One region of the Janthinobacterium sp. SUN118 genome, then DNA from elsewhere that is predicted to be linked to it. Evidence: predicted binding sites of a transcription regulator. Region 1 holds the regulator's gene; each other region holds the start of a gene.
What was found. Region 1 encodes sigma-54, which starts transcription at its own class of promoters, with help from an activator protein. Its sites were predicted from a motif close to TGGCANGNAANCTGCTTT; they were not measured.
Positions count from the first base shown of each region.

Region 2: a site for sigma-54 is predicted at 4,632-4,649, ahead of O0880_RS08715 (urease accessory protein UreD). Genes of this name have one in related genera too.
Region 3: a site for sigma-54 is predicted at 6,110-6,127, ahead of urtA (urea ABC transporter substrate-binding protein). Genes of this name have one in related genera too.

Region 1 is NZ_JAPUBV010000002.1:191,004-201,603, reverse strand. It holds gene O0880_RS16555 (monovalent cation:proton antiporter family protein) at 1-392, opposite strand, end outside; gene O0880_RS16550 (KpsF/GutQ family sugar-phosphate isomerase) at 501-1,511, shown strand; gene O0880_RS16545 (HAD hydrolase family protein) at 1,511-2,044, shown strand; gene lptC (LPS export ABC transporter periplasmic protein LptC) at 2,089-2,700, shown strand; gene lptA (lipopolysaccharide transport periplasmic protein LptA) at 2,726-3,319, shown strand; gene lptB (LPS export ABC transporter ATP-binding protein) at 3,319-4,074, shown strand; gene O0880_RS16525 (RNA polymerase factor sigma-54) at 4,079-5,557, shown strand; gene raiA (ribosome-associated translation inhibitor RaiA) at 5,627-5,989, shown strand; gene O0880_RS16515 (enoyl-CoA hydratase/isomerase family protein) at 6,144-7,229, shown strand; gene rapZ (RNase adapter RapZ) at 7,268-8,131, opposite strand; gene hprK (HPr(Ser) kinase/phosphatase) at 8,571-9,506, opposite strand; gene O0880_RS16500 (PTS sugar transporter subunit IIA) at 9,543-10,025, opposite strand; gene queF (NADPH-dependent 7-cyano-7-deazaguanine reductase QueF) at 10,360-10,600, opposite strand, start outside.
Region 2 is NZ_JAPUBV010000001.1:1,904,309-1,914,908, reverse strand. It holds gene ureG (urease accessory protein UreG) at 1-55, opposite strand, end outside; gene O0880_RS08740 (urease accessory protein UreF) at 77-757, opposite strand; gene ureE (urease accessory protein UreE) at 757-1,281, opposite strand; gene ureC (urease subunit alpha) at 1,294-2,994, opposite strand; gene O0880_RS08725 (urease subunit beta) at 2,996-3,325, opposite strand; gene O0880_RS08720 (urease subunit gamma) at 3,416-3,718, opposite strand; gene O0880_RS08715 (urease accessory protein UreD) at 3,735-4,601, opposite strand; gene O0880_RS08710 (EAL domain-containing protein) at 4,753-6,957, opposite strand; gene O0880_RS08705 (ATP-binding protein) at 7,132-9,309, opposite strand; gene O0880_RS08700 (PAS domain-containing hybrid sensor histidine kinase/response regulator) at 9,306-10,600, opposite strand, start outside.
Region 3 is NZ_JAPUBV010000001.1:1,752,946-1,763,545, reverse strand. It holds gene O0880_RS08085 (chromate transporter) at 1-442, shown strand, start outside; gene urtE (urea ABC transporter ATP-binding subunit UrtE) at 445-1,143, opposite strand; gene urtD (urea ABC transporter ATP-binding protein UrtD) at 1,147-1,953, opposite strand; gene urtC (urea ABC transporter permease subunit UrtC) at 1,974-3,050, opposite strand; gene urtB (urea ABC transporter permease subunit UrtB) at 3,092-4,693, opposite strand; gene urtA (urea ABC transporter substrate-binding protein) at 4,803-6,056, opposite strand; gene O0880_RS08055 (DUF4349 domain-containing protein) at 6,264-7,052, opposite strand; gene O0880_RS08050 (transglutaminase family protein) at 7,086-7,679, opposite strand; gene O0880_RS08045 (DUF2760 domain-containing protein) at 7,950-8,537, shown strand; gene O0880_RS08040 (Hsp70 family protein) at 8,534-10,402, shown strand; gene O0880_RS08035 (Hsp70 family protein) at 10,408-10,600, shown strand, end outside.

The sequences.
Region 1 (10,600 bases):
ATGGCCAGTGCGCCGCCCAGGGCGAATGCGGCTTGCCAGCTCAGGTGGATGTAGGCGGACAGGTAGCGGGCGACGAACCAGCCGAAGACGACGGTGGCGACGATGGTGGTGACCACTTGCGCCATGCCGAGGCCGAAGACGATGCGCCGCATGGCGAGAAACTTGGGTAGCGAAAATTCCAGTCCGATGGAAAACATCAGGAAGACGACGCCGAACTCGGCCAGCGTATGGCTCGCTTCGTTTTCCGCCGCCAGGCCCAGCGCATGGGGGCCGATGACGATGCCGACCGCCAGGTAGCCCAGCATGGGCGGCAAATGCAACATTCTGAAAGCGACCACGCCCAGTACGGCGCTGCCGAGTAACATCAGGGTCAGTTCAAGCGAGGAAAACATGGGTTGCCCGGGAAGCTCAGTGGAAATCGTTGTTTGTTGTGACTGGCAAGTTTTTTGCTTTCCTAATTCGTTTATACTTTGGGCATGAGTGTAACCCATGAAAAAACAATGCTGAAAGCTTTTGATCGAATTGACATGCAGGCGACCACCGAGCGCGCCGTGGCGCTGGCGCGCACCACCCTGCAGATCGAGTCCGACGCCATCGTTGCGCTGCATGCGCGCCTGGCCACGGACGACAGTGTGGGCCGCGCGGTGGCAATGTTGCTAGAATGCAAGGGGCGTGTCGTCGTCTCGGGCATCGGCAAGTCGGGCCATATCGCGCGCAAGATTGCCGCCACCCTCGCTTCCACCGGCACGCCGGCCATGTTCGTGCATCCGGCCGAAGCGGCCCATGGCGACCTGGGCATGGTCACCTCGGACGATGCGTTTATTGCCATATCGTACTCGGGCGAATCGTCCGAACTGATGGCCATCATGCCGGTCGTCAAGCGCATGGGCGGCGTGCTGATCGCCATGACGGGCAAGCCGAATTCGAGCCTGGCCCAGCTGGCCGACGTGCATCTGGATATTTCTGTTGAGAAAGAAGCCTGTCCGCTGAACCTGGCGCCGACGGCCAGCACCACCGTCACCCTGGCCCTGGGCGATGCGCTGGCCGTGGCGCTGCTGGATTTGCGCGGCTTCAAGGAAGAAGATTTCGCCCGCTCGCACCCGGGCGGCGCCCTGGGCCGCCGTCTGCTGACGCACGTGCATGACGTCATGCGCAGTGGCGAGCAGGTGCCGAAAGTCGCCGTGCAAGCATCGTTGCTGCAGGCGCTAGAGGAAATGACGAAGAAGGGCATGGGCATGACGGCCGTCGTCGACGCGGACAACCGCCCGGTGGGCGTGTTTACCGACGGCGACTTGCGCCGCATGTTCGAGCGCGTGCAGGATTTCACGAAAGTGGCGATCCGCGACGTCATGCATGCGCAGCCGCGCAGCATCGCGCCCGAGCGCCTGGCCGTCGATGCCGTGGCCGTGATGGAGCAGTACCGCATCAACCAGATGCTGGTGGTCGACGCCGATGGCAAACTGGTCGGCGCACTGCATATTCATGACCTGACACAAGCGAAGGTGATCTGATGGAGAGCGTGGCGGACAACCTGGCACGCGCGGCCAAGGTCAAACTGATGATCTTTGACGTCGATGGCGTGCTCACCGACGGCAGCCTGCATTTCGGCCCGGACGGCGAAATGATGAAGACGTTTAATGTGTATGATGGCCTGGGCATCAAGCTGCTGCAGGAATCGGGCGTGCAGACGGCCATCATCAGCGCGCGCCGCTCGGCCATCACGGCACGCCGCGCGCAAGATTTGGGCATTACCCATGTGCATCAGGGCGGCCACGACAAGCTGACGCCGTTTCGCGAATTGCTGGCGCTGACGGGCTTGACGGAAGAGCAATGCGGCTATATCGGCGACGACGTCATCGACGCCCCCATCCTGAAACGCGTGGGCTTTGCCGTCAGCGTGCCGGGCGGCCGCCCGGAAGCGCTGGATCTGGCCCACCATGTGACGCAGGCCGGCGGCGGCCGTGGCGCCGTGCGCGAGATTTGCGAATTCCTGCTGCGTGCACAGGACAACTATGTGCGCGTCATGGCGCCGTTCCTGGAGTGAGGCGCGAGCCTTGCCGCCAGTAACATTTGAAAGAGTGAAGCAATATGCGTAAGCCAGGAGGCGCCCATCGCTGGCGCATGATTTTTACCGTGCTGGGAGCGGTCGCGTTCGCGCTGGGCAGCTTTTGGCTGCTCGAAGTGATGAACAAGAATGGCCAGGACATGACGGCCAGCAAGCACCTGGACGAACCCGACTATTTTGTCACCAATTTCAGCCTGGTGCGCATGGATTTGACGGGCAAGCCCAGCTACATCGTGTCCGGCACCAAGCTCACGCATTACCCGGCCGATGATTCATCCGATATCGACCAGCCTTTCGTGCGCAAGCTGACGCCCGACATGCCGCCGATGAACATGAACGCGGAACTGGCGCATATCGACCAGGGCAATAGCCGATTGCAGCTGCACCGCAAGGTCGTGATCGACCGCGTGGCCAGCCCCAAGGCGCAGAACCTGACGCTCAAGACGGAAGCGCTGACGGTGTTCCCTGATGAAGAGCGCATGGAAACGGACGTGCCGGTCGACATGCTAATGGGAACCAATCAGGTGACAGGCGTGGGCATGAAGGCCAATAACGCCACCGGCGTGGTGGAAGTGCAGCAGTCGCTGCGCATCGTCCTCCCGCCGAGACCGCGCCCGGCCGCGGCGGCACAATGACAGAATGAAACAAGGAAACCATACTATGAAGAATATCTTGCTGTTGACCCTATTCTCGACCGTCTGCTCGCTGGGCGTGATGGGGGCGGCGCATGCCGAGAAGGCCGATTCCGACAAGGAAGCCGTCATCACCGCCCAGCGCGGCCAGATGGATGACATCAAGCAAGTACGTACCCTGACGGGCGACGTGGTGCTGGTGAAGGGTACCTTGACCATGAAGGCGGGCCGGGCCCTGATCACGGAAGATCCGCAAGGCTATCAATTCATCACCTTCTGGGCCGATCCGGGCAAGCTGGCCACCTTCCGCCAGAAGCGCGATGGCGCGGGCGACCTGTGGGTGGAAGGCGAAGCCGAGCGCGTGGAATACGACAACAAGACGGAAGTGGTGAAACTGTTTTCCAAGGCCAAGCTGACGCGCCTGGAAGGCACGAAAATCACCGATGTGGCCAACGGCGCCTTCATCTCGTATGACAGCCGCAATGAAGTGTTCAATATGGAAAATACCGACAGCGGCACCAGCTCCCCGGGAGCCGGCAGCGTGCGCATGGTGATCCAGCCGAAGACCAAGGCACCCGCGGCGGAGAAAGCGCCGGCGGCGCCCGCGCCAGGAAAGAAATAATGGAAAATACACGTTGCGGCAGTACCCTGATCGTCCGCGGGCTGCAAAAGACCTATGGCAAGCGGCAAGTCGTACATGATGTTTCGCTGCAAGTCGAATGCGGCGAAGTGGTGGGCTTGCTGGGCCCGAACGGCGCCGGCAAGACCACCTCGTTCTACATGATCGTCGGCCTGGTGCCGTCGGATGGCGGTACCATCGATATCAGCGGCGTGGATATTTCCAGGCTGCCGATCCACCGCCGCGCGCAGATGGGCCTGTCCTATCTGCCGCAGGAAGCGTCCGTTTTCCGCAAGCTGACGGTGGAAGACAATATCCGCGCCGTGCTGGAAATCCAGACCGTCGAAGGCCGTCCATTGACGAAGGCCGAGATCGAGGAGCGCCTGGATAAATTGCTGGCCGACTTGCAGATTGAAAAGCTGCGCGAGAACCAGGCCTTGTCGCTGTCGGGCGGCGAGCGCCGCCGCGTGGAAATCGCCCGCGCGCTGGCCACGGACCCGCGTTTCGTGCTGCTCGACGAACCGTTCGCCGGCGTCGACCCGATCGCCGTGATCGAAATCCAGCGCATCGTGCGTTTCTTGAAGGAGCGCAATATCGGCGTGCTGATCACCGACCATAATGTACGCGAGACGCTGGGTATCTGCGACCGTGCCTACATCATCAACCAGGGCTCGGTGCTGGCGTCGGGACGCCCCGACGACATCATCGCGAACGAGTCGGTACGCCGGGTCTATCTGGGCGAACACTTCCGCATGTGAGCCAATGAAACAATCATTGCAGCTGCGCACCTCGCAGCACTTGGCACTGACGCCGCAGTTGCAGCAATCGATACGCCTGTTGCAATTGTCTACCCTGGAATTGCACCAGGAGCTAGAGCAGCTGTTGACGGACAATCCCCTGCTCGAGCGTCTCGACGATCCGCTCGACCGCTCGTTGCGCCTGCTGTCCGATGGCGCCTTGAGTTCGACGGCCGCGCCGGCCGAGGCACCGCCCCAGCCACCCAGCCAGGAGGCGCCCGCGGCGCCGGCCGAAGCGGATGGGTTTGACGGTGAGGCGGGCGAGAGTCCGGCCGCCATGGATGGCGGCGACAGCGACTGGAGCGAAGCGAGCCGGGGCAAGACGCCCGACGACGAGGATGCCCGTCCGCAACTCGAAGCCCATCACTGCACCTTGCGCGAACACCTGATGGAGCAGATGCGCGTGACGGTGCTCGAATTGCGCGACCGCGCGCTGGTCGAGCTGATCATCGACGCGCTCGACGACAATGGCTACCTGGAAGAGTCGCTCGACGACATCCTGGCGCGCCTGCCGGCGGAGCTGGACATCGATGCCGACGAGCTGCGCACGGCGCTGGCGCTGCTGCAAAGCTTCGATCCGCCGGGTGTGGGGGCGCGCAACGCCTCCGAATGCCTGGCGCTGCAAATCAAGCGTTTGCCGCATATCGCCCTGGTGACGCGCCGCATGGCCATCGTCATCGTGGAAAAGCACCTGGCCTGGTTTGCCCAGCGCGATTTCAACAAGCTGAAAAAAGCCCTCGATTGCGACGACGAAGACTTGCGCGAGGCGCAGACCGTGATTCGCCTGTGCAATCCGCACCCGGGCGCCGTGTTCGCCTCCGACGTTTCCGACTACGTGGTGCCGGACGTGGTCGTCAAGCGCGCGCGCAATGGCTGGCAGGTGACCCTGAACAATGACGTCATGCCGCGCCTGCGCGTCAATGCCATGTATGCCAACCTGCTCAAGCAGGGCAAGGGTGAGGGCGCCATGGGGGCACAGTTGCAGGAAGCCAAGTGGCTGATCAAGAATATGCGCCAGCGCTTCGACACGATCCTGCGCGTGGCGCAGGCGATAGTAGAAAGACAAAAGAACTTTTTCTCGCATGGGGCCGTTGCCATGCGCCCCCTTGTGCTCCGTGAAATAGCTGATACACTGGGTTTACACGAGAGTACTATCTCGCGGGTAACAACTCAAAAGTACATGCTGACCCCGCACGGCATGTTCGAGTTGAAATATTTCTTTGGTAGCCACGTCGCCACCGAAGCGGGGGGCGAAGCGTCATCGACGGCGATACGGGCATTGATCGTGCAACTGACAGGAGCAGAAGACCCTAAAAATCCTTTATCCGACAGTAAGATTGCGGACATGCTGGGAGAACAAGGCATGGTGATTGCGCGACGTACTGTTGCCAAATACCGGGAAGCGTTGAAAATTCCGCCAGTGAGTCTGCGTAAGTGCTTGTAGTTTTTTCGGTTCCTCTGCGGGCCGGATACGATGGACACCGCACGAACCCGATCATCTTTAGGAGTGTGTATGAATCTCACCATCAGCGGACATCATCTCGAAGTGACACCAGCCATTCGTGAATACGTACAAACGAAGCTGGAGCGCGTGAAACGTCATTTCGATCACGTTATCGATATCGCCGTGATTCTGACCGTGGACAACCTCAAAGAGAAAGAAAAGCGTCAAAAGGCCGAAGTCAACCTGCGTCTGAGTGGCAAGACCGTCTATGTGGAAAGCCTGGCGCAAGACCTGTATGCCGCGATCGATACCCTGATCGACAAGCTGGACCGGCAAGTGATGAAATACAAAAGCAAAGTGCAAGGGCACGGTAAAGAGGCGATCAAGCATCTGCCAGACAACTCAGAGGATGAAGCCGTCGTCGCCGTCTAAGGCCACCCGCTTCCAGCAGTTGTGATCAACTAAGGGCGCACATCTTGCGCCCTTTTTTGCGCCCGTCACCCTTGCGCACGGATCGCCTGGCCGAACGCAAGGTTGTTCCTGCAGGCGCTAGAATGTTGGCACTTTCACTTCTTGCCTGCCTGCCATGAGCGACTTCGTCCACACCTCTATCCGCAACCGCACCGCGCACATTGTGCTCGACCGCCCGAAAGCCTTGAATTCCCTGTCGCTGGAGATGGTGCGCACCATGAGTGCCGCCTTGCTGGCCTGGCGCGACGATCCGCAGGTGGACGCCGTGGTGATACGCTCGAGCAGCGAAAAAGCCCTGTGCGCCGGCGGCGACATCCGCTTCTTTTACGATGCGGGCCGGGCCACGCCGCAGGGCGGCAGTGCGCTGCTGGAAGATTTCTTTACAGAAGAATATGCTTTAAATCATTTAATTCATTTCTATCCGAAACCGTATATCGCCGTGATGGATGGCGTGGTGATGGGCGGCGGCATGGGCGTGGCGCAGGCCGGCCCCGGCAACCGCTTGCGCATCGTGACGGGCCGCACGCGCATGGCCATGCCGGAAGTCAATATTGGCCTGTTTCCCGATGTGGGCGGCAGCTATTTCCTGTCGCGCCTGCCTGGCCAGCTGGGTCTGTACCTGGGCTTGACGGGCCTGACCATCGGCGCGGCCGATGCGCTGTACACGGGGCTGGCCGATGTGTATCTGCCGGAGACGGCCATGGAGGCGCTGACGGCCCTGTTCGAGTCGACGCCCGGTGAAGGCTTGCCGGTGGCCATCAAGGCCCTGGCGGCGTCATTCCAGGCCGAGGTGGGCGTCTCTGCGCTGGCGGCCGTGCGCACGGTGCTGGACCGCCATTTCAGTGCCGCTTCCGTGGCGGCCATCATGGCATCGCTGGCGCAGGATGACAGTGCGTTCGCGGCCAAGGCGCTGGCGGCAATGCGCCTGCGCTCGCCGCTGATGATGTCGGTCACCCTGGAATTACTGCAGCGGGGCGCACACCTGGGCGTGGCCGATTGCCTGCGCATGGAGCGCACGCTGGTGCGCCACAATTTTACGCATGGCGAGGTGCTTGAAGGCGTGCGCGCGCTCGTGGTCGACAAGGACCATGCGCCGCGCTGGCAGCCGGCCAGCCTGGACGAGGTCGATGCGGCCATGGTGGCGCGCTTCTTTGCACCGGTCTGGCCGGCGCAAGCGCATCCGCTTTGCCATCTGAATTAACAGGGCCAAATACAAGCGACGCGCGGTCGCTTGGCGTTCTAGCTACGTTCGCGGTGGCGCAGGACGACGCGTTCATTCGGGCTGAAATACTGCGCCAGCCGTTCCGCCATGTACACGGAGCGGTGCTGGCCGCCCGTGCAGCCGAGCGCCACCGTCAGGTAGCTGCGGTTGTCGGATTTGAATGACGGCAACCATTTCTCGATGAAGGCGCGTATGTCGGCCAACAGCTCGAGTGCGCTCGGTTGCGCATCGAGGAAGGCGATCACGGGCGCGTCGCGGCCGTCGAGCGGGCGCAAGGCCAGGTCGTAATAGGGATTCGGCAGGGCCCGCACGTCGAAGACGAAATCGGCGTCGAGCGGCACGCCCAGCTTGAAGGCGAACGATTCGAAGAACAGGGTCAGCGGCGCCCGTTCGGAGGCGACGATATCCTTGATCCAGGCGCGCAGCTTGTTGGCGCTCAGTTCCGAGGTGTCGATCACATGGCCCAGCTGTTCGATGGCCGACAGGCGTTCGCGCTCTTCCGAGATGCATTCGATCAGGGTGCGGCGGCTGGCCGGATTCTGGTTCGGACGCAGCTCATGCGACAGCGGGTGGCTGCGCCGCGTTTCCGAGAAGCGCGCCACCAGCGAGTGCGTGGTGGCTGTCAGGAACATGACCTTCACGTCATGCCCCTGGTCGCGCAGCAGCGCCACATTGTGCGGCAGGCTGGTCAGTGACTCGGCGCTGCGTGCATCGACGGCGACGGCCAGTTGCGGTGTGCCTTCATCGAGCAGGGTTTGCACCAGACTGGGCAGCAGCGCCGGCGGCAGGTTGTCGACACAATAGTAGCCGGTATCTTCCAGCACATTGAGTGCCACGGATTTGCCGGAGCCGGATATTCCGGTAATAAGGACCATATGCATATACCGATCATACAATAAAGATCGGTGCTCTGCCTCGAAGGCAATTATCTTTACAAATTATTGCATTTGGAGCCTTAGTGTTGGTTACATTTAATTGTTGTCGACGGGTCTGCCTCCGGCGTTCATCGCCACTCATGGCGCGTCGCTGGTGCAGCAGGAAAATGACGCAGCATGGCTGCGTGCCTGCGTCACGGTTCGCCCTTGCCAGGGCGGACTCCCTGGCAACATTAATCGCCACTCATGGCGAGTCGTTGGTGCAGCAGGGAACTGACACAGCATGGCTGCGTGCCTGCGTCACGGTTCGCCCTTGCCAGGGCGGACTCCTTGGCAACATTAATCGCCACTCATGGAGAGTCGTTGGTGCAGCAGGGAACTGACGCAGCATGGCTGCGTGCCTGCGTCACGGTTCGCCCTTGCCAGGGCGAACTCCTTGGCAACATTAATCGCCACTCATGGCGAGTCGTTGCCGCTCCATGAACTCCTGCAAGGTGTCGATGCCGCGCAGTTGCAAGATGGTATTGCGCACGGCCGCTTCCAGCAGCACGGCGATGTTGCGGCCGGCGGCGACGGGGATGACGACCTTGCGCACGGGCAAGCCCAGCACGTCTTCCGTGGGGAACAGGAATGGCAGGCGCTCGACTTCCTCTTCCAGCGCATTGCGGCGCACAAGGTGCACGATCAGTTTCAGGCGCATCTTGCGGCGCACGGCCGTTTCGCCAAAGATGGCCTTGATGTCGAGCAAGCCCAGACCCCGCACTTCCAGCAGGTTTTGCAGCAGGGGCGGGCAGCGGCCTTCGATCATGTTCGGCGCGATGCGCGAGAACTCGACGGCGTCGTCGGCCACCAGGCCATGGCTGCGCGAGATCAGTTCCAGGCCCAGTTCGCTCTTGCCCAGACCCGAGTCGCCCGTGATCAGCACGCCGACGCCCAGCACGTCCATGAAGACGCCATGCATGATGATGCGCTGCGCCAACTTCTTCGACAGGTAGACGCGCAGGAAGTCGATCACCTGCGCGGCCGGCAGCGGGGTCGAGAACAGGGGAATGTTTTGCTCGTCGCAGATGGCGAGGATGTCGGGTGGCGTTTCCAGCCCTTGCGCGATGATCAGCGCGGGCGGCCCGCCGGCGATCAGCTCGCCAATCACGTGGGTGCGCGTATTGACCTTCAGGCGCTGGTAGTAATTGATTTCCTGGTGGCCGAAGACCTGGATGCGGCCCGGATGGATCAGGTTCAAGTGGCCCACCTGGTCGGCGGCTGACGAGACGTCGCCCGAGATCAGGCGTTCGCCGCCGGGGAAGCCGGCGAACCAGCCCAGTTGCAGACTTTCACGATTGTCGTCGTACAGGCGTTGTATCGTCAGCGGCGTTTGCAACATGGCAGTCTTCTTCAGGAGTGGAGGAATACCTGAAGTTTAACCCGCCGCTTGAAGACTAGGTTGCCAATTGACGATGCGCGAATGCACGGATTTCGGTTCCGGATCCGTGGCCAGGGCCGTGCGGAAGGCGTCGTCGGAAAACATTTCGGCGATTTCCGACAGGATTTCCAGATGTTGCTGGGTGACATGATCGGGAATCAGCAGGAAAAACAGCAGATTGACGGGCTTGCCATCGGGCGACTCGAACGGAATCGGCTCGGCCAGGCGCACGAAGGCGCCCAGTGGCGCTTTCAGCGTCTTCATGCCCTTGATGCGGCCATGCGGCACGGCCACGCCATGACCGAGGCCAGTCGAACCCAGGCGTTCACGGGCAAACAGATTGTCCGAGACGGTAGAGCGGGCGATGCCGTAATTGTTTTCGAAGATCAGGCCGGCTTGCTCGAAAGCGCGCTTTTTGCTGGACACTTCCAGATCCAACAGGACATTTTCGAGAGATAGTATTTTGCTAAGATTAGTCATGACACTCAATGAAATGGTGCAATGCGCAGAGGGCTTGCGAGCCGAATTATAGGCCTGTTTCCGCGGCCTGTAACGCCAATTCTCAACAGTATACGCCCGCTGCGGGCGCAGTGGGCGCTACGGCCCATGTCACCCTCATTTTAGCAAAAAAATAACACCGGGGTGTATCGGCTATTTCCTGATTAAAAACACGGGGCGCGCCGGTTTTTCCGTCGCCGAATGCCGATTTTCCGACTTTTCAGCGCTTTTATGATGCCTCAGAGTATGACCGCAACGTTGTTTTAAAACACAGCGTGCATTCCCTGCGGCATTGTTTGTGCGCGGGCGCGTGAGGCTACTGGCGCGCGTTGCGCAGGTTACCCGGCACGGTGCCCGTGCTGTAGTTGCTGCGCCACGGATTAATGTCGAGTCCGCCACGACGCGTATAGCGCGCGTACACGGACAGTTTCTGTGGCTTGCACTGGCGCAAGATGTCGACAAAGATGCGCTCCACGCATTGCTCGTGAAATTCATTGTGTTCGCGGAAACCGATCAGGTAGCGCAGCAGGCTTTCCTGGTCGATCTGCGGTCCCGCG
Region 2 (10,600 bases), on a different contig from region 1:
AGCCGACGGGGCCGCCTATGCCCACGCGCAGCGGATTCGAGGTAATCGATGTCATTTTTGCTCTCTCATTAATGGTTCAGGAACGGTACAGCCGGCTGTACTGCACTTCGTGCCGCATCGACAGCAGCGACAGGCCGGGCGCCCAGTTGCCCATCTCGTCGTCCTGCAAGGTTTGCGCCGTCAGGGCCGCCGCTTCCAGCTCCGGCCGCAGCGACAGCAGCAGGCGCTGGCCCGCCACCTGCCCCAGCGGCACGGATTTCACGCAGACGAGCACCTGGTTTTCCGCCCAGGCGAACAGCATGGCCAGCAGCGCCTCTTCGCGCGGAATGGCCAGCGCCGCCACGGCGCACGCATACGCGGTCGGCAGCGCCACTTCCGGCTGGCCCTGCAGCATGTCGATCAGTACGCCGTCGGCCACGCCCAGTTCGGCCAGGAGCTTGGTCAGCGAATAGCCCATCTGGATGGTTTCGGCGCGAAACTCCGCCGTGTCGCGCGAAGCGATGAAACGCTCGCTCCAGCGCTGCACGGCGCACAGATCCTGCTGCTCGAACGCCTGCATCAGCCGCCAGCACAATGGTGCCTCCCAGCGCGCCACCACCTGCGCCAGATGCCGGGCGATCCAGCCGCGCGCGGTGGTCGCGTCATGCACCAGGCCCGATTCCAGCGCCGCTTCCAGCCCCTGCGAATAGCTGTAGGCGCCGATCGGCAGGGCCGGGCTGGCAAATTGCAGCAGATGCAGCAGGGCCGAGGCCTGCATCAGGCGGCGCCAGGCGCATCGCCGGGACGGTGGATTTTCTGCCGCAGCGGCACGGGCGCCAGCAAGTGCTGGCCATGGCCATCGTGGTGGCCATGGCCGCCGCCATACGCGCCCGCCTCCGGCTCGAACGGCGCGCTTTCTTCCGTGACGGTCGCCTGCAAGCCTTCCAGCATCTCCTTCAGCACCACGTCCTTGCGGATGCGCAAGAAACCGTCGCCCACCTGCGCCTGCGTGTGGCGGTTCCCCAGGTGAAAGGCGCAGCGCAGCAGGGTGTGCGCGTCGGCGCACCGCACCAGGTAGGTCGATTCGCGCGCGGCGACGATGCGCACCACCTGCCCGCCGGGTCCCGTCATGCGCTCGCCGTCGCGCAGCACCGTGCCGCGCACGGTGAACACGGCCACGTCGTCGCCGTTCGACAGCACGGCGCGCAGCCGGCATTTTTCGCGCTGGTCGTAGGGCAGCACCAGTTGCGCGCCGGGTTCGCGCGTATCATCCGGCCCCAGTTTGGTATGCAAAGTCAGCATGATGTCTCCCCCTTAAAATAGAAAATAGCGCTGCGCCATGGGCAGCACGGCGGCCGCTTCGCACACCAGCAGCTGGCCGTCGGCGCGCACGGCATAGGTTTCCGGGTCCACTTCCATGTGCGGCGTGGCGCTGTTGTGGACCATGTCGTGCTTGCGCAAGCCGCGCATGTTTTTCACGGCGATGACGGATTTATTGAGTTTGAGCTGGTGGCCGATATCGAGCTCGCAGGCCGCCTGCGAGACAAAGGTAAACGACTTTTTCAGGCCGCCGCCGAAGGCGCCGAACATCATGCGGTAGTGCACGGGCTGCGGCGTGGGAATCGAGGCGTTCGGGTCGCCCATCTGCGCGGCGGCGATCATGCCGCCCTTGAGTATCATCGACGGCTTGACGCCGAAGAAGGCCGGCTTCCACAGCACGATGTCGGCGATCTTGCCCGCTTCGATCGAGCCCACCACGTGCGAAATCCCATGCGTGATGGCCGGGTTGATCGTGTATTTGGCGATGTAGCGCTTGGCGCGGAAGTTGTCGCTGCGCGCCGTGTCGGGCGCCAGGGCGCCACGCTGCACCTTCATCTTGTGCGCCGTCTGCCAGGTGCGCATGATCACCTCGCCCACTCTGCCCATGGCTTGCGAATCGGACGACATCATCGAGATGGCGCCGATATCGTGCAGGATGTCTTCGGCGGCGATGGTTTCGCGGCGGATGCGCGATTCGGCAAATGCCACGTCTTCCGCAATGGCCGGATCCAGGTGGTGACACACCATCAGCATGTCCAGGTGCTCGTCGAGCGTGTTGACGGTGAACGGGCGCGTGGGATTGGTCGACGAAGGCAGCACGTTGGCCTGGCCGACGGCGGCGATGATGTCGGGCGCATGGCCGCCGCCCGCCCCTTCCGTGTGGAAGGTGTGGATGGTGCGGTCCTTGAAGGCGGCCAGCGTGTGCTCGAGGAAGCCGCCTTCGTTCAACGTGTCGCTGTGCAGCGCCACCTGGATATCCATGCGCTCGGCCACCGACAGGCAGTTGTCGATGGCGGCCGGCGTGCTGCCCCAGTCCTCGTGCAGTTTGAGGCCGATGGCGCCCGCGCGCACCTGCTCTTCCAGGGGCAGCGGCAGGCTGACATTGCCCTTGCCCATGAAGCCCAGGTTCATCGGGAAGGCGTCGGCGGCCGCCAGCATGGCGTGCAGATGCCATGGCCCCGGCGTGCAGGTGGTGGCGGCCGTGCCGACGGCCGGTCCCGTGCCGCCACCGAGCATGGTGGTGACGCCGCTCATCAGCGCCTCCTCGATCTGCTGCGGGCAGATGAAGTGAATGTGCGTGTCGACGCCGCCGGCCGTGACGATCATGCCTTCGCCGGCGATGATCTCCGTGGCGCCGCCGATGGCCAGGGTGACGCCGGGCTGGATGTCCGGATTGCCCGCCTTGCCGATGCCGTAGATCAGGCCATTTTTCAGGCCGATGTCGGCTTTCACGATGCCCCAGTGGTCGAGGATGACGGCATTCGTGATGACGGTGTCCATCACCTCGGCCGCGCAGCGCTGCGACTGGCCCATACCGTCGCGGATCACCTTGCCGCCGCCGAACTTCACTTCTTCGCCGTAGATGGCGTAGTCATGCTCGATCTCGATGAACAGCTCCGTATCGGCCAGGCGGATGCGGTCGCCCGTGGTGGGGCCGAACATCTCGGCATACGCGCTGCGGGGAATGCTGGCCATCTCAATCCTTTCCCGGTGGGGTGTCCTGCAGTTCGCCCATCACTTCGCCATTGAAGCCGAAGACCCTGCGCTCGCCCGCCAGCGCCACCAGCTCCACCGTGCGCTGCTGCCCCGGTTCGAAACGCACGGCGGTGCCGGCCGTGATATTGAGGCGCATGCCATACGCGCGCCAGCGCTCGAACGACAGCGCCGGGTTGACTTCGAAAAAGTGAAAATGCGAGCCGACCTGGATCGGCCGGTCGCCCCGGTTGGCCACCACCACGGTGGCCGTGGCGCGGCCCGCATTCAGGCTGATTTCGCCCTCTTCCAATCTGTACTCGCCTGGGGTCATGTGGGACTCCTTCAAAGATCGCAACGCTTGCCGGCCGGTCGCCGGCGCAAAACAGCCATGGCGCGGATGGCGCCCTGGCCGGTCAGAAAACTACGGTATCGGGTGATGCACGGTCACCAGCTTGCTGCCGTCGGGGAAAGTCGCTTCCACCTGGATGTCGGGGATCATCTCGGCGATGCCGTCCATGACGTCGGCGCGCGCGAGTATCCTTGTGCCGTCCGACATCAGCTGCGCCACCGACTTGCCATCGCGCGCGCCTTCCATGATGGCGGCGCTGATCAGCGCCACCGCTTCCGGGTAATTGAGCTTCAGGCCGCGCGCCAGGCGCCGCTCGGCCAGCAATGCGGCCGTGAAGATCAGCAGCTTGTCCTTTTCGCGGGGGGTCAGGTCCATGTCTTTCCTTTCATCGTCAGGTATTCCAGCTGCGCGGAACAACAGCGTCGCACCCCAGCAAGGCGGGCCGCAGCAGCTGCCAGGCGGCCAGCATGATGTGGCGCGCCGCCTCGCTGTCGCCGCACAGCAGGCGCACCACCACCAGCGATTTCATCTGCGTGGCGCCAAACGCGGCGCCGGCCGGCACCTTGATCTCGCGCAAGGCGGCCAGCACGGCGGGGACAAGCGGCGGGCCGACGCCGATCAGGGTGGCGCACACGCTGTGGCCGGCCAGGCCCAGCGGGCTGGCCATCAGCGCGCCGCCGGCGGCCAGCACGCCCTGCTCCCACCACAGCAGCTTGCCGCCGCGGCGTATCTGCACGTGCTGGGCGATGCTGCCGGTGTTGAACGTTTCGCCCGAGGCGCTGCGGCCCAGGCAGACGATGTCGCAGCCGATGTAGCTGGCGTCCGTCGCCAGCTCCACTTCATGGCGCAGGCGCACGCAAGCCTGGTCGAAGAAGATGCTTTCCTGCGGCAGCCACTCGATGGCCGCGCCGGCGCCGGCGCGCAGCGCGACATGCTGGCCCGAGACGTGGCCGTTGGCGCGGTACCATTTGGCGGCGCCCGGCGACGTCAGGAGGGCATGCGCGCCGTCGCCCACCGTGGCGTTCACGGCCAGCTGGTCGCCGCCCACGACGCCGCCGGGCGGATGGATGATGATGGCGTGGCAGACGCCTTCGCCTTCCGGATACAGCGGCTTTTGCACGCGCAGGGGGCCGCTGTGGGTGCGCTCGACGAGGCGGCTGACGCCAGCGTCCAGCGCAAAGCCCAGGCGCAAACGCGCCTGCCAGGCGCTGTGCGCGCTGGCCTCATGGGGCGTGGCTGGAGAGGTGCTGTCTGGCATGCAAGGCGATCGCGTAAATAAGCAATGACCTAAGCAGGATATGTGCCAGCTTCAAGAGAAGGAATGGTGAGAATGCTGCACCGTCCTGCGGCAGCCGCACCGCAATGGTGCGGCCGGCGCACCGCGGCGCATGCAGGGCGCGGCGGCGTGCTTACGCCACGTCGAGCACGCGCCGTTCGCGCAGCAGCGCCGTGAAAGGCGCGGCGGCCAGCGGGCGGCTGAAATAATAGCCCTGCATTTCGTCGCAGCCGTGCTCCGTCAGGAAATCGACCTGCGCGCGCGTTTCCACGCCTTCGGCGATGACGCGCATGTCGAGGTTGTGCGCCAGCGAGATGACGGAGCGGGCGATGGCCGCGTCGCTGCTGCTGGTGGTGACGTCGTCGACGAAGGATTTGTCGATTTTCAGCACGTCGATGGGAAAGCGCTTCAGGTAGCCCAGGCTGGAATAGCCGGTGCCGAAGTCGTCGAGCGAAATGCCGACGCCGATATCCTTCAGGCGCGTGAGGGCCGCCACGGCCTTGTCCGGATCGCCCATCACCGTGCTTTCCGTGATTTCGATGCCCAGGCAGGCCGGCGCGATGCCGTACTTGCGCAGGGTCGCCTCGACGAACGGCACCGTGCGGTCCTGCGCGAACTGCTTGCCGGACAGGTTGACGGCCACCTTGATGCTGCCCAGGCCCGCGTCGTGCCAGCTGCGGATCTGCGCGCAGACGCTTTCCAGCACCCATTCGCCGATGGCCGTAATCGAGCCGTATTCCTCGGCCAGCGCGATGAACAGGCCGGGCGGTACCTTGCCCAGCACCGGATTATCCCAGCGCAGCAGCGCTTCCGCGCCCAGCATGGCGCCCGTGCGCAGACACATCTGCGGCTGGTAGTGCACCTCGAATTCATCGCGGCCGATGGCGCCGCGCAGCTGCTGCTGCATGGCCAGGCGGGCGCGGATATCGCTGCCCATGCGCTCCGTGAAGAAGGCGTAGTGGTCGCGCCCCATTTCCTTGGCGCGCACCAGGGCCGTGTCGGCGTGGCGCAGCAGGTCGTCGAGGCTGTCGCCGTCGGCCGGACACAGGGCGATGCCGATGCTGGTGGTCAGGGCCAGGCGCTCGCCGTCGACGCTGAGCTCCTCGCGCAGGCCGGCCAGGATGGTTTGCGCCAGCGCAAGCGTACGCCCCAACAGGGCGTCGTCCTGCAGCAGGATCTGGAATTCGTCGCCGCCCTGGCGCGCCACCGTGTCGCCTTCGCGCACGCAGCCCGTCAGGAAGCGCGCCACCACCTGCAGCGCCTTGTCGCCCACGGCCTGGCCGTGCGAGTCGTTGATGTTCTTGAAGCGGTCCAGGTCCAGGCACATCAGCACCACCTGCTGGCCGTCGCGCACGGCGTTCACGCGCGCCTGCTCGAAGCGCTCGCGCATCAGCACGCGGTTCGGCAAGCCCGTCAGCGCGTCGTGGTAGGACAGGAAATCGATCAGGTGCTGCTCGGCCTTGCGCTCGCTGATGTCGAGGAAGACGCCCACGTAATTGACGACGGCGCCGTCCGGGCCATGCACGGTGGAGACGCTGAGCAGGCAGGGATAGGTGTCGCCGCTCTTGCGCCGCGTCTGCACCTCGCCCGACCAGCAGCCGCTGCTGCGCAGTCCCTGGCGCATGGCCAGCAGCACGGCTTCGCCCGTGTACTGCGCATGCAGGCGCATGATGTCGGTGCCCAGCACTTCCTGCGCCGTATAGCCGGTGATGCGCGTAAACGCGGGATTCGAGGTGACGATGACGCCGGCCGGATCGGTGATCAGGATGGCGTCCTGGGTGGCTTCGAAGACCTGGCCGGACAGGCGCAGCAATTCCTCGTTGGCGCGGCGGATCTGCACTTCGCGCGCCAGCGTGCTGGCCACCTGTTCCAGCTCCGCCGTGCGTTCGGCCACGCGGCGTTCCAGGTTGGCGCGCTCCTGCGCCAGCTGCAGCTGCGCCCGTCCCAGGCGCACGTGGGCGTCGGTGCGGGCGAGGATTTCCTCGGCCTGGAACGGCTTGGCGATGAAGTCGACGGCGCCCAGCGCGAAACCGCGCACCTTGTCATCCGTATCGTACTGCGCCGACAGGAAGATCACGGGCACCTGGCGCAGCGAGGGAATCTCCTTCAGGCGGCGGCACACTTCAAAGCCGTCGAGGCCGGGCATGCGCACGTCGAGCAGGATCAGCTCCGGCGGGCGCGCCTGCGCCGTCCACAGGGCCAGTTCGCCGTTCGGCGCCTGGCGCACCGCATACCCGGCGCCGCCCAGCAAGTCGCTCAACAGTTTCAGCGAAGCCGGCGTGTCTTCAACGATCAGTACTTCGCCCTTGGCGTTCACTTCCGAAAAATCGCGGTGCATGTAGCAGTTCTCTCAGCTTTGGATGAGGCGCGGCGCGCTGGCGCCGCACTGGACAAGACATTTCTTTGCGGTGAACTACATACCATCATCATAATCTTTATTGCAATTTAGCACCATCCACCAGCGGCACTTTGGCCGTCTTTTCAAACAATTCGATGTTGTCAGTCCACACTTTCACGGCTGCGCCGGCACGTCCTCCGCCTCGAGCAGCGCGCACAACTGGCGATACTCGTGCCGCTCCAGCATCGCCTGCAATGGCTCCAGCAACGGCCCCGCCGCCGCCGGCAAGGCGGCCAGCAGCTGCGCCACGCGGGCCAGGTTCAATGCGCGCAGCGCCGCCAGCAAGGCGGCGCGCTCGTCCTGCGCCAGCGGCGCCAGGTCCTGCGCCCGCAGCGCCGGCCGCATGTCGGGCGCTGGCGGCTGCGGCAATGGCGCCGGCGCTGAGGCCAGTGCGACCGATGGCGCCGGAGCCGCCTGCACGGGTATGCTGAAACGGAAAGTGGCGCCCTGCCCCGGCACCGACTCCACCGTCAGCTCGCCCTGCATCAGCTGCACGAATTCGCGCGAGATGGCCAGGCCCAGGCCCGTGCCATCCTTCGCGCCCGCGCTGTCGGCCTGCACGAAGGGCTCGAAGATGCGCTGCTGGTCGTCGAGGGCGATGCCGACGCCCGTGTCGCTGACGGCGAACGACAGCCGCCAGGCATCGCCGTCGAGCCGCTCGCCGCGCACGCGCAAGGTCACGCTGCCGCCGCCCGCGAACTTGACGGCGTTCGACATCAGGTTCAGCAAGACCTGGCGCAGGCGCGTCGCATCGAGCACGGCCGCCTGCGGCACGGCCACGCAATCGAGGCGCAGCGCCAGGCCCTGCTGCTCGGCGCGCATGCCCAGCATGTCCATCACTTCCTGCAGCAGCGGCGCCAGCGCCACCACTTCCGCCTGCGGCTGCAGCCGTCCCGCCTCGCCCTTCGACAGCTCGAGGATTTCATTAATCAAGGTCAATAAGTGATTGCCCGAGCGGTGGATGATGGCCAGGTTGCGCTTTTCATCGGGCTGCATGTTGGGCGAGGCGGCCATCAGGCGCGAAAAACCGATCACGGAATTCAAGGGCGTGCGCAGCTCGTGGCTCATGTTGGCGAGGAAGGTGCTCTTCGCGCGGTTGGCCGCCTGCGCCTGGCTGACCGCCACCGACAGCGCACCCGTGCGCTCGGCCACCAGCTCCTCCAGGTGGTGGCGGTGGCGCAGCAGTTCCAGCTCCGCCTCGCGGTGCGCCGTGATGTCGTAGTTCGAGCCGACCAGGCGCATGGGCTGGCCCGCGCCGTCGCGGAAGATCACGGCGTCGGCCTTGATGTAGCGGATGCCGCCATCGGGCCACAGGATGCGGTACTCGTGCGAAAACGCGTGCCCGGACGCCAGCGCGGCGCGCAGGGCCGCCTTGGTCGCCGCCACGTCCTGCGGCACCAGCGCCGCGCGCCAGATGGCCGCCGGCGGCGTGCCGCTGCCCGCATCGGCCTTGAACTGCGCGTACATCTGCTCGTCCCACTGCAGTTCATCGCCGATCACGTTCCAGTCCCAGATGCCGATGCTGGCCGCGCCCGTGGCCATCTGCACGCGCTCCTCGCTGCGCTGCAAGGCGCGGTAGCGGCTGTCGAGCAGCGCCACCATGTCGCGGATCGAGCGGTACAGGGTGCGCAGCTCGCCCGCGAACCACGCTTGCGGCGGCGTGCCGAAGGCCTCGCTTTGCCCCGCGCTGACGCCGGCCGCGTACTGGCCGATGGCGCGCAGGGGCTTGAGCATCAGGCACCACAGCACGAGCCAGATGCTGGCCACGAGGATCACGTCGAGCGCCACGATCATGGCGCCGATGGCCAGCGCGCGCTGGCGCAGCTGCGCGTGCAGCAGGGCCGGCGTGGCATACACGGCGACGCCGCCGATGACCTGTCCGGCCATCGTCACCGGACGCCTCGCCACCAGCAGGCCGGCATCGTCGGGCAGCACGGAAAGGCTGTCGAAGCCGCCGTGCGCATTGCGGCGCAGGGCCAGCGCCTCCCTGCCGATGCCCGGCGTGAGCGCGCTGGCCACCAGGTCGCGCTTGCCCAGCGTGCTGCGCATGATGGCCAGCATCTGCTTTTCATCGAGGTTCCACAGCGGCAGTTCGATGGCCACGGCCAGCTGGTCGGCGCTGACGGACAGGCTGCGGTACAGCTGCTGCCAGCGCTCCTCGCGTTCGGACTGGTAAAACAGCACGGCAAACACCAGCAGCAGCGCGGTGACGACAAAGGTCAGCGCCACGCTGACGGCCAGCACGATGGAGACGCCGCCCAGGCGCGTATTGTCGGGAGCGGACCGCGTCATGCGTCGGCCCTCTGGCGCAGGGTGGCGTCCATGGCCGGCAGGTCGGCGCACGGCGCCAGCGCCGCGCACAGCTGCTGGTACTCGTGCTGTTCCAGCATGGCGGCGACATGCGCGGCCAGCTGCGGCCAGCGCGTGGCCACGCCGGCCAGCACGATGGCGCTGCGGCGCAAGTCGAGCGCCTGCACCGATTCGAGCAATGCCTGCCGTTCGGCCGCGCCCAGCTGATCCAGCGCCTGCTGAAAATCAAAGGCCGCCGCCGGCGCTCCCTGCATACCCGGCACCTGGGCGGCGGCACGCTGGAAGCGCAGGCCCAGCTGCTGCTCCAGCATGGCAAACAGGTGTTCCTGCTCGATCGGCTTGCGCAGGAAACCGTCGGCGCCGGCCGCCAGCGCCTCCTGCTTTTCTTCCTCGAAGGCGGAAGCCGTCATGATCACCAGGCGCGGCTGCGCCAGTCCCGCCTGCCTGCGCAGCCAGCGCGTCAGGGCCAGGCCATCCATGTCCGGCATGCGCCAGTCGCTGAGCACCAGGTCGTAGCGCTGCATCGCCAGCAGCGCCTGCGCCTGCGTGCCGCCCGCCGCCTCCTGCAGCAGGAAGCCCAGCGGCGCCATCAGCCCGGCCAGCAGCTTGCGGCAATTCTCGTCATCGTCAACCAGCAGCACCGTGCGCCCGCGCTGGGCCGGCGGCAGGCGCGCCACCCGTCCCGGCGCCAGCGGCGCGGCGGCGGGACGCAGCACGAGCGGCGCGCGCAGGTCGAAATGGAAGATGGAGCCTTCGCCCAGCGTCGATTCGACGCGCAGGTCGCCGCCCATCAGGCGCGCGAATTCGCGCGAAATGGTCAGGCCCAGTCCCGTGCCGGCCTGCGCCACGGCGCTGTCGGCCTGCACGAACGGCTCGAAGATGCGCTCGAGGTCTTGCTCGGCGATGCCGCTGCCCGTATCGCGCACGGCGAACGCCAGCGCCACCTGCCCATCGTCGCCGGCCGGCTGGCACGCGAGCGACAGCGTCACGCTGCCCTGCTCGATGAACTTGAGCGCGTTCGACAGCAAATTGAGCAGCACCTGGCGCAGCTTGGCGCCATCGAGGCGCACCAGCGGCGGCACGTTGGAACGCTCGAGCCGCAGCGCGATGCCCTGGCTGCCCGAACGCATGCGCACCATCTCGAGCACCTCGTCGAGCAAGCCGTTCAAGTCCACGGGTCCCGCCTGCAGCTGCATGCGGCCCGCCTCGATCTTCGACAGTTCGAGGATGTCATTGATCAAGGTCAGCAAGTGGTGGCCGGCGCGGTTGATGA
Region 3 (10,600 bases), on a different contig from region 1:
CTGGCTGACGCAGGTCCAGTTCAATGAGTCGATCGCCATCGCCCAGGCCGCACCGGGCCCCAACGTACTGTTCGTCGCCCTGATGGGCTGGAACGTGGGCATGAACGCGGGCAGCTACGCGGCCGCCTATTTCGGGGTATTCGTGACCATGGTCGGCATCATGTTGCCCAGCACCACCCTCACCTACGTGGCGGCCCGCTGGGCCTACCGCAACCGCGACCTGCGCCCCGTGCGCGCCTTCAAGCAAGGCATGGCGCCCATCGTCGTCGCCCTGCTCATTTCCACCGGCATGATACTGGGCGGCGCCAACCATACCCTGGCCACCGACTGGCCCCTGTGGAGCCTGTCCATCGTCGCGGGCATCCTCATCTGGCGCACGAAGATTCATTTGCTGTGGCTGCTGGCGGCCGGCGCCGTGCTGGGCTGGTTCCAGCTCGTCTGACCTCACACGGCCAGGTGCCGCTTCACCTCGTCGCCCGCCATCTGCGCCGCCGTGCCGCTGGCGACGACACTGCCGCGCGAGAGCACGATAAACTCGTCAGCCAGTTCACGGGCGAAATCGAAATACTGTTCGCACAGCACGATGGCCATGTCGCCACGCTGTTTCAGCAGCGCGATCACGCGGCCGATATCCTTGATGACGGAGGGCTGAATGCCTTCCGTCGGCTCGTCGAAGATGATCAATTGCGGCTCGGCCAGCAAGGCGCGGGCGATGGCCAATTGCTGCTGTTGCCCGCCGGACAAGTCGCCGCCGCGCCGCTGCAGCATCTCTTTTAATACCGGAAACAGTTCATACACGTGCGGATCGATGCGCGAAGCCTGCCTGCCCTTCCTGGCCGCCATGCCCATCAGCAGGTTTTCCTCGACGGTCAGTCGCGCAAAGATGTCGCGCCCCTGCGGCACGTAGGCGATGCCCAGCCTGGCGCGCGCATGCGGCGCCAGCCGCGTGATGTCGCGGCCATTGAACATCACCTTGCCCTGCGCCACGGGCAACACGCCCATCAGGCATTTCAGGAGCGTCGTCTTGCCCACGCCATTCCTGCCCAGCAAGGCCAGGCATTGGCCCTGGCGCGCCGTGAGATTGACACCGCGCAAAGTGTGCGAGGAGCCATAATATTGGTTCAGTTGTTCGACTTCCAGCATGGCTTACCTTCCCAAGTAGACTTCGATGACGCGCTCGTCGGCTTGCACCTGCTCCATGCGGCCCTGCGCCAGCACGGACCCTTCGTGCAGCACGGTGACGATGCCCTGCTGCGCGATGTCCGTGACGAAACCCATGTCATGCTCGACCACCATGATGGAATGTTTGCCGCGCAATTCATTGAGCAGCTCGGCCGTGCGCGCCGTTTCCGCATCCGACATGCCGGCCACGGGCTCGTCCAGCAGGATCAGCTGCGGCTCCTGCATCAGCAGCATGCCGATTTCCAGCCACTGCTTTTGCCCATGCGACAGCAAGCCAGCCAGCCGCGCCTCGTGGCCATTGAGGCGGATCAAGCGCAATATGGATGCGATCTTGCCTTCCTGCTCGGACGTGATCCGGGCAAACAAGGCGGGTGCCACGCGCTTGTCCATCTTCATGGCCAGCTCCAGGTTGTCGAACACCGTATGCTGCTCGAACACGGTGGGACGCTGGAACTTGCGGCCGATGCCCGCGTGGGCGATCTCCACCTCCGTCATGGCGGCCAGGTTCATGGTCTGGCCGAACCAGGCCGTGCCGGACGTGGGCCGCGTCTTGCCGGTGATCACGTCCATCATCGTGGTCTTGCCCGCCCCATTCGGGCCGATAATGCAGCGCAACTCGCCCACGGAAATATCGAGGCTCAGCTTGTTGATGGCCTTGAAGCCGTCGAATGCGACGGTGATGTCTTCCAGGTAAAGAATGGCGCCATGCGTCGTGTCGACGCCCTCGCCTTTCACGCGCGAGTAGGTCGGGCCAGCTTCGGCGCTGGCCATGCCGGGCAACATGCGGATGCTCATGCGGCCTCCTCCGCCACGACGGCAGCCTTGTTGCGCTTGAGCTTGCGCAATACACCGAGCATGCCTTGCTGCATGAACAGGGTGACGACGATGAACAGCAAGCCCAGCGCGAACAGCCACAGTTCCGGCATGGCCGCCGTGAACCAGCTCTTCAAGCCGTTCACGGTAAAGGCGCCCAGGATGGGGCCGATCAGGGTGCCGCGCCCGCCCACGGCCACCCACACCACCATTTCGATGGAATTGGCCGGCGACATTTCGGACGGGTTGATGATGCCCACCTGCGGCACGTACAGGGCGCCGGCGATGCCGCACAGCATGGCGGACAGGGTCCAGACAAATAGCTTGAACCACAGCGGGTTGTAGCCGAGGAACATCAGCCGCGCCTCGCTGTCGCGCACGCCCTGCAAGACCCTGCCCAGCTTGGATGTCACGATGGCGCGCGCGCCCACCAGCGCTGCCAGCAGGAAGGCCAGGGTCAGCAGGAACAGCACGGCGCGGGTGGCGGGCGCCGTGACGCTGTGGCCCAATATCGTCTTGAAGTCCGTGAAGCCGTTGTTGCCGCCAAAGCCGGTGTCATTGCGGAAGAACAAGAGCATGAAGGCATACGTCATGGCCTGCGTGATGATGGAAAAATACACGCCCTTGATGCGCGAACGGAAGGCAAAGTAGCCAAACACAAAAGCCAGCACGCCCGGCACCAGCACGACCAGCGCCATGCAGTACCAGAAATGGTCGGTAAACGCCCAGTACCACGGGTAGGTTTTCCAGTCGAGAAAGACCATGAAGTCGGGCAAGCTGCTGCGGTACTGGCCCTGCGTGCCGATGGCGCGCATCAGATACATGCCGTGCGCATACGCGCCCAGCGCAAAGAACACGCCGTGCCCCAGCGACAGGATGCCCGTGTAGCCCCACACGAGGTCCAGCGCCAGCGCGGCCAGCGCGTAGCACAGGAACTTGCCCACCAGCGCCACCGTGTAGGCGGACACATGCAGCGCATGCCCGTCAGGAAAGAGCAGATTGAAAACTGGCAGCATGGCCGCCAGCACCGTGCAGGCGGCAATCGCCATCCACATCGGCAGCGTGAACAGGCCAGCCTGGGCTCGATAGGATGTAATCATTCGACGCTACGTCCCTTCATGGCAAACAGGCCCTGCGGCCGGCGCTGGATAAAAATGATGATGAATATCAAAATGGCGATCTTCGCCAGCACGGCGCCCGCCACCGGCTCGAGGAATTTATTCACTTCGCCCAGGCCCAGCGCGGCGATGACCGTACCGGCCAGCTGGCCCACGCCGCCCAGCACCACCACCATGAAGGAATCGACGATATAGCTTTGCCCCAGGTCCGGCCCCACATTGCCCAGCTGCGACAGCGCCACGCCACCCAGCCCGGCGATGCCGGAACCGAGGCCAAAGGTCAGCATGTCGACCTTGCCCGTGGCCACGCCCACGCAGTCGGCCATGCGGCGGTTTTGCGTGACGGCGCGTACGAACAGGCCCAGCCGCGTCCTGTTCAGGATCAGCCACACGGCCACCACGACGACGATGGCAAAGCCGATGATGGCCAGGCGGTTGTACGGCAGCACGAGGCCGCCCAGCACGGTGACGCCGCCCGACATCCAGGCCGGGTTGGCCACTTCCACGTTTTGCGCGCCAAAGAGCGTGCGCACCAGCTGCATGAGGATCAGGCTGATGCCCGAGGTGGCCAGCAGGGTTTCCAGCGGCCGCCCGTACAGCCAGCGGATCACCGTGCGCTCGAGCGCCACGCCGACCAGGCCGGCCACGAGAAAGGCGGCCGGCAAGGCGGCCAGCAAATACGCATCCTGCATGGCGGGCAAGTAGGTGCGGAAAAACAGCTGGCACAGATACGTCGTGTAAGCGCCTATCATCAGCAGTTCGCCATGCGCCATGTTGATGATGCCCATCAAGCCGAATGTGATGGCCAGGCCCAGCGCCGCCAGCAGCAGCACGCTGCCCAGCGAGATGCCGTAAAACACATTGCCGGCGATCTCCATGCGCGACACTCGTCCCTTGATCTGGCGCATGGTGTCGATGGCCGCCAGCTGCACGGCTTCATCGGGCTCGCTGGCCTTGCCATCGGCACCGCGCTCCAGCATGGCGTGCAGCACGGGCAGCAGGCGCGCATCGCTGCTGCCCGCCAGCGCCTGCACGGCTTGCCTGCGCGTGGCCGCGTCCGGCGCCTGCAGGTTGGCGCTGGCGATCAGCACCTGCAAGATCTGTTTAATGTCAGCATCGTTTTCCTGCGCCAGCGCCGTGCGGATCAGGGGGAGCTGCGCGGGGTCGACGGACTGTTGCAGCGCCTGCGCGGCAGCCAGGCGCGTGGCCCGTTCCGGCGCCAGCAGCTTCAGCCCCGACAGGGCGCCCGCCACGGCCGCGCGCAAGCGGTTGTTGACCATCATGCCATCGATGCCATCGGGCAGCGGCACGCTCTTGCCGCTTGCCGGGTCATACGCTTGCTCGCCATCGACGATATACACCTGGCCGTCGGGCGCCGCATGCAGGGCGTCGTCCTGCAAGGCTTGCAGGACCTTGGCCGCCTCGGGCGTGGCGAGGGCGGCGATCTGCGCGACGGCGGCCACGCGGGCGTCGGGGTCGCCGCCGGCCAGCGGCTTGAGCAGGTCGGGAGGGATGGCGGCCTGCGCGAGCGGGAATATCAATAGACAGGCAAGGAGCAGCAGTTTGGGGATGAACCTCATTGTAAGTTCCATGGAAAAACTGCACGGGGCGAGCGCTTACCCCAAAGGCGAGGACTGGGGTCGGCCCCTCAGGGCCCGCCCCCGGCATTTGCTGGTGGGTGAATAGCGCCTACAGCTTCTGCTTGCCCTCATTGCCCTTGATAAATGGGCTCCACGGCTGGGCGCGTATCGGCTCCCTGGTTTTCCACACGACATTGAATTGCCCATCGGCCTTGATCTCGCCTATCATCACGGGCTTGTGCAAGTGGTGATTCGTCGCATCCATGGTCAGGGTAAAGCCCGATGGTGCTTTCACGCTCTGGCCCGCCATGGCGGCGATCACCTTGTCCGTGTCCGTCGATTTCGCCTTTTCCACGGCTTGTGCCCACATGTGGATGCCGACATAGGTCGCTTCCATCGGGTCGTTCGTCACGACCGAAGCCGCGTTCGGCAACTTTTGCGCCACGGCATACGCCTTCCACTGCTTGATGAAGGCCGTGTTGACGGGATTCTTGACGGATTCGAAATAATTCCACGCCGCCAGATGCCCCAGCAGCGGCTTGGCATCGATGCCGCGCAGCTCTTCCTCGCCCACGGAAAACGCGACGACGGGCACGTCGGTGGCTTTCAAGCCCGCATTGCCCAGCTCCTTGTAGAACGGCACGTTGGAATCGCCATTGATGGTGGAAATGACGGCCGTCTTGCCGCCCGCAGAAAACTTCTTGATGTTGGCGACGATCGTTTGATAGTCGGCGTGGCCGAACGGCGTGTAGACCTCGCTGATATCGCTGTCCTTGACGCCTTTGCTTTTCAGGAAGGCGCGCAGGATCTTGTTGGTGGTGCGCGGATACACATAATCCGTGCCCAGCAGCACGAAGCGCCTGGCGCCGCCACCATCCTTGCTCATCAGGTATTCCACGGCCGGGATCGCCTGCTGGTTCGGAGCGGCGCCCGTATAAAACACATTCTTTTCCAGTTCCTCACCCTCGTATTGCACGGGATAGAACAGCAGGCTGTTGAGTTCCTTGAACACCGGCAAGACCGACTTGCGCGACACGGACGTCCAGCAGCCGAACACGACAGCCACCTTGTCCTGCGCCACCAGCTGGCGCGCCTGTTCCGCGAACAGCGGCCAGTTCGATGCCGGGTCGACGACGACGGCTTCCAGCTTCCTGCCCAGCACGCCGCCCTTGGCATTGATTTCCGCAATCGTCATCAAGGCCACGTCTTTCAGCGACGTTTCGGAAATGGCCATGGTGCCCGACAAGGAGTGCAAGATGCCCACCTTGATCGTGTCGGCGGCCAGCGCCGCCTGCGTGAATGCCGAGGCGGCCAGGGCCAGTGCGCCTGCTGCTGCCGCTTTCAAGATGATGCGTCGTGACATGGAGACTCCTGTGGTGGGTGCGTGGTTGTCGGACTGGGGCATACGCTGTTGTTAAAGCAGAATGCATGCCAGCGCCGCCAGGCGTGCGGCACGGGGCGCGCGCCACGCCATGGTGCGCCCGAGGCAATCCCGCACGAAAAAAAACCTGGCTGCACAAGGACTGTGCAGCCAGGTTTCAACTTGCCGTCAAACGGTGCGCCGGGCGCGTCAAGCCTTGCGCGGCGCGCCGCGCAGGCGGCGCCAGCCATTGCGCCCCAGCGGGAACAGCAGCACGAAGGCGAGCAGCCATGGCAGGATGTAGGCCATGGCCGTGATGGCGTTGGCCACGCCTTCCGACAGGTTGTCCGTGAAATTGCCCAGCGCGCGCTTGACGGGCGTCCAGAACGACTGGCGGCCTTCGGCGCTGATGGCCACGTTCAGCAAGTCCGTGTCGATGCGCTGCATCAACAGCGCGTTGGCCGCCGTCGCCTGCTCCAGTTCCACCTGCACGGTGGCCAGTTCCTTGGTCACCTTGATCAGGGCGTCGACATTCGCGCCCGAACGCTTTTCCAGGTCCTGCAGCTGCGCCTGGTATTGCTTGAGCATGTCCAGGCGCTTCTTGCTGTCGAGCACGGGGCGGCCCAGGTCTTCCACCTTGGTGCCCTGGCTGATGACGTCGCCTTCGGCGGCAACGAGCGCGACGAGCTTCCTGATGCCGGCCGGCTTGGCCCGCATGCTGATGCGCGCGTGCACGTAACGGCCGCTGTCGATGCTTGAATCGAGCAGCAGGCAGCCATTGTCCGTATCGGCCTTGCAGGCGGCGACCACTTTTTCATACAGGGGCCGCACCTGGGCCTCGTGCGTATCGACGCTGACGTTGTGCTCATAGGCAAGAAACTCGCTGCCCTTTTCCTTGCCATCGAGGCGCGCGGCGCTCGATTGCCCGCCGCTCTCGCCCTTGCTGCCGCAACCGGCCAGCAGCAGGACGCCCATCAGACTCATATAGACTATTTTCATTATTGCTTTCTTTGGATTATTTTTACTTTTGCATTATTTGGGCAGCATCTGCAAATCGGGCAAGTGCGCGGCCACGTCGTGCACGGTGGCGTGCCGTGTCAGCGCGGCCACCACTTGCGGCAACGGTTCCGGCCAGATTTCGGGCAAGTCGCGTTCCTCGGGCGCCAGCACGGGAAAAGCCAGCTGCTCGCGCGGCGGCACGAAGGCCGCGTCGACGCCCGGCTTGTTGCCGCGCGCATCGATGCGGTACCAGCCGAAATCCTGCAGATACACGGCGTTCAAGCCATGCAGGCAAAACGGCGGCCCCACCTCGCCGACGGCCAGGCGCTGGTAGCACAGGCCGGCAGGAATGCCATTGGCGCGCAGCAGCGCGGCCAGCAGGTGGCTCTTCGCATAACAATAGCCGGTGCCATGCTGCAAGACGTCGGAAGCGCGGCAGGTGACGGGATTGCGCTGGTAATCCCAGCTGTGGGCTATCTCGTCGCGCACGAATTCAAAGCAGCGGCGCGCGATGGCGGCATCGCCCGTCGCGCCGGCGGCCAGCGCGGCCGCCCTGGCGCGCACGGCGGGATGGTCGCCGTCAATCTGCGTGCTGCTCGCCAGATACAGGGAAAAGTCGGAATGCATGGCCATCGTATATAAAAGGTAAGCCGAGAGAATGCGCGATTTTAGTCGAAGCCGTGCCGAATCTGCCGTTTCCTTGCGCAAAAACAAAGGAAAGGCACGCCATCGGCCGGCTTTGCGGGGGCCGGCGACTTTGGCGCCGGCGCCGTAGCTGGTATCATGCGGGCAAACGCCAGCCGGTCCGACACGCAAGATGGGCCGGCGCATGCAACACCTTGCGAAGCGGCCCCGCGCCGCCGACGCCTCCCCTACAGATCAGAGAAACGAGTTCCTATGAGCGCATCATCGTCCCACCCATCGTTCTGGCGCAGAGTCCCGCTGGCTTTCGGCGCCTTCTTCAGCACCCTGTCGGACGCCGCCTATGCGGCCCGCGTGGAAAAGCTGTCCCTGCCCGAGGCTGCGCCTGTCGCGCCGGTGCCCCCTGCGCCCGCCCCGGCTCCCGTGCCGATGCCAGCGGCCGCCCCCGTCATATTAAAAGAAGCGACGCCGGACGCCGCCCTGCAGCTGCTGGCCCTGCTGCAACGCGAAGCGCGCCTGATCGACTTCACCCAGGAAAACCTGGGCAGCCATGCCGACGCCGACATCGGCGCGGCCGCGCGCGTGGTGCACGAAGGCTGCGCCAAGGTCATGCGCGAGTATTTCACCATCGACGCCGTGCGCCAGGAAGCCGAAGGCAGCCGCATCGTGCTGCAGGAAGGCTTTGACTCGGCCAGCGTGCGCCTGACGGGCAATGTCGTCGGTTCGGCGCCGTTTACGGGCACCCTCAGCCATCGCGGCTGGCGCGCATCGAGCGTGCGCCTGCCGAAACTGAGCGAGCAGCACGACGCCGCCATCCTGGCCCCGGCCGAGGTGGAACTGTGAGCGATCAAGCCAACAACACCCCGCGCTACGCCATCGGCATCGACCTGGGCACCACCCACAGCGCCCTGTCGTACGTGAACCTGGATGAAAGCGACGGCGAGCAGTCCAGCCACGGCGTGCTGAAAGTGCCGCAATTGTCGGCGCCGGGCACCGTCGAAGAGCTGTCGCTGCTGCCGTCATTCGTCTACCTGCCGCACGCCGAGGAAGTGGCGGCCGGCGACCTGGCACTGCCCTGGGTCACCGAGGCGGCGGAAGCGCCGTTCGTCGTCGGTGAAATGGCCCGCAGCCGCGGCGCCACCACGCCGATCCGTCTGGTCTCGAGCGCGAAGAGCTGGCTGTGCCACCCGGGCGTGGACCGCCGCGCGGCGATTTTGCCGAACGACGCGCCGGCCGAAGTGGCGCGCATCTCGCCGATCACGGCCGCCACGCGCTACCTGACGCACTTGCGCCAGGCCTGGGACACGGCCCACCCGCAAGCGCCGTTCGCCGAGCAGGAAATCACCGTGACGATTCCGGCATCGTTCGATCCGGCCGCGCGCGAGCTGACGATGGAGGCGGCGCAGGCGGCCGGCTACACGGCATTGACCCTGCTGGAAGAGCCGCAGGCGGCCCTGTACAGCTGGATCCAGACCAGCGAAGGCCGCTGGCGCAAGGAAGTCAAGCCGGGCGACATCATTCTGGTCGTCGACGTGGGCGGCGGCACCAGCGACTTTTCGCTGATCGCCGTGCTGGAGCGCGACGGCGTGCTGGAACCGCACCGCGTCGCCGTCGGCGAGCATATCCTGCTCGGCGGCGACAATATGGACCTGGCCCTGGCCCACCTGGTGGCGCGCAAGCTCGCCGCCAACGGCACCCAGCTCGACGCCTGGCAAATGCGCGCGCTGACCTATGGCTGCCGCAGCGCCAAGGAAAGCCTGCTGGCCGACAGCGGCATGGAAACGGCGCCCATCGTCGTGCCGAGCCGCGGCTCGAAACTGATCGGCGGCTCCATCCGCACGGAACTGACGCGCGCCGAAGTGTCCACCTTCATCCTCGACGGCTTCTTCCCGCAGGTGGAGGCGTCGAGCCGCCCTGCCGTGCGCACGCGCGCCGGCCTGACGCAACTGGGTCTGCCGTATGCCCAGGACGCGGCCATCACGCGCCACCTGGCCGCCTTCCTGGGCCGGCAAGTGGCGGCCACCAGCGAGCTGGAAGGCTTCGCCGGCCGCCAGACGCAGGACGCCAGCTTCCTGCACCCGACGGCCGTGCTGTTCAACGGCGGCGTCTTCAAGTCCGACCTGCTGGCGCAGCGCATCATGGCCACCGTCAACGACTGGCTGTACATGGAAGGCGCGGAACCGGCACGCATGCTGGCCGGCGCCGACCTGGACCTGGCCGTGGCGCGCGGCGCCGCGTATTACAGCTACGTGCGGCGCGGCCATGGCGTGCGCATCCGCGGCGGCACGGCCAGCGCGTTCTACGTGGCCATCGAATCGGCCATGCCGGCCATCCCCGGCATGGAACCGCCGATCCAGGCCCTGTGCGTGGCGCCGTTCGGCATGGAAGAAGGCAGCGAGCTGGAACTGCCGGGCCAGCAATTCGGCCTGGTGGTGGGCGAGCCCGTGCACTTCCGCTTCTTCGCCTCCTCCACGCGGCGCAACGACCAGATCGGCGACTTGCTGGACTTCTGGGGTCCCGATGAATTGCAGGAGCTGAGCGAAATCCAGGCCACCCTGTCCGCCGAAGGCCGGTCGGCCGGCGACGTGGTGCAGGTCAGACTGCACGCGCGCGTGACGGAAGCGGGCACCCTGGAACTGCTGGCCGTCTCCCTTGACGGCGCCGAGCGCTGGAAGGTGGAATTCGACGTGCGCGGCACGCCGCAATAAGCGCCATGGGCAGCGCTGCGGGCAAGCCGGCCTTCCTGGTCGGCATCGACCTGGGCACCACCAATACGGTGGTCGCCTATGCCGCTGCGGCCGATGCCGGCGATGCGCAGGCAGGCATCCACCTGTTCGCCATCGAACAGCTGCTGGCCCCCGGCGAAGTGGGCGCACGCCCCCTGCTGCCCTCCGTGCGCTACCACC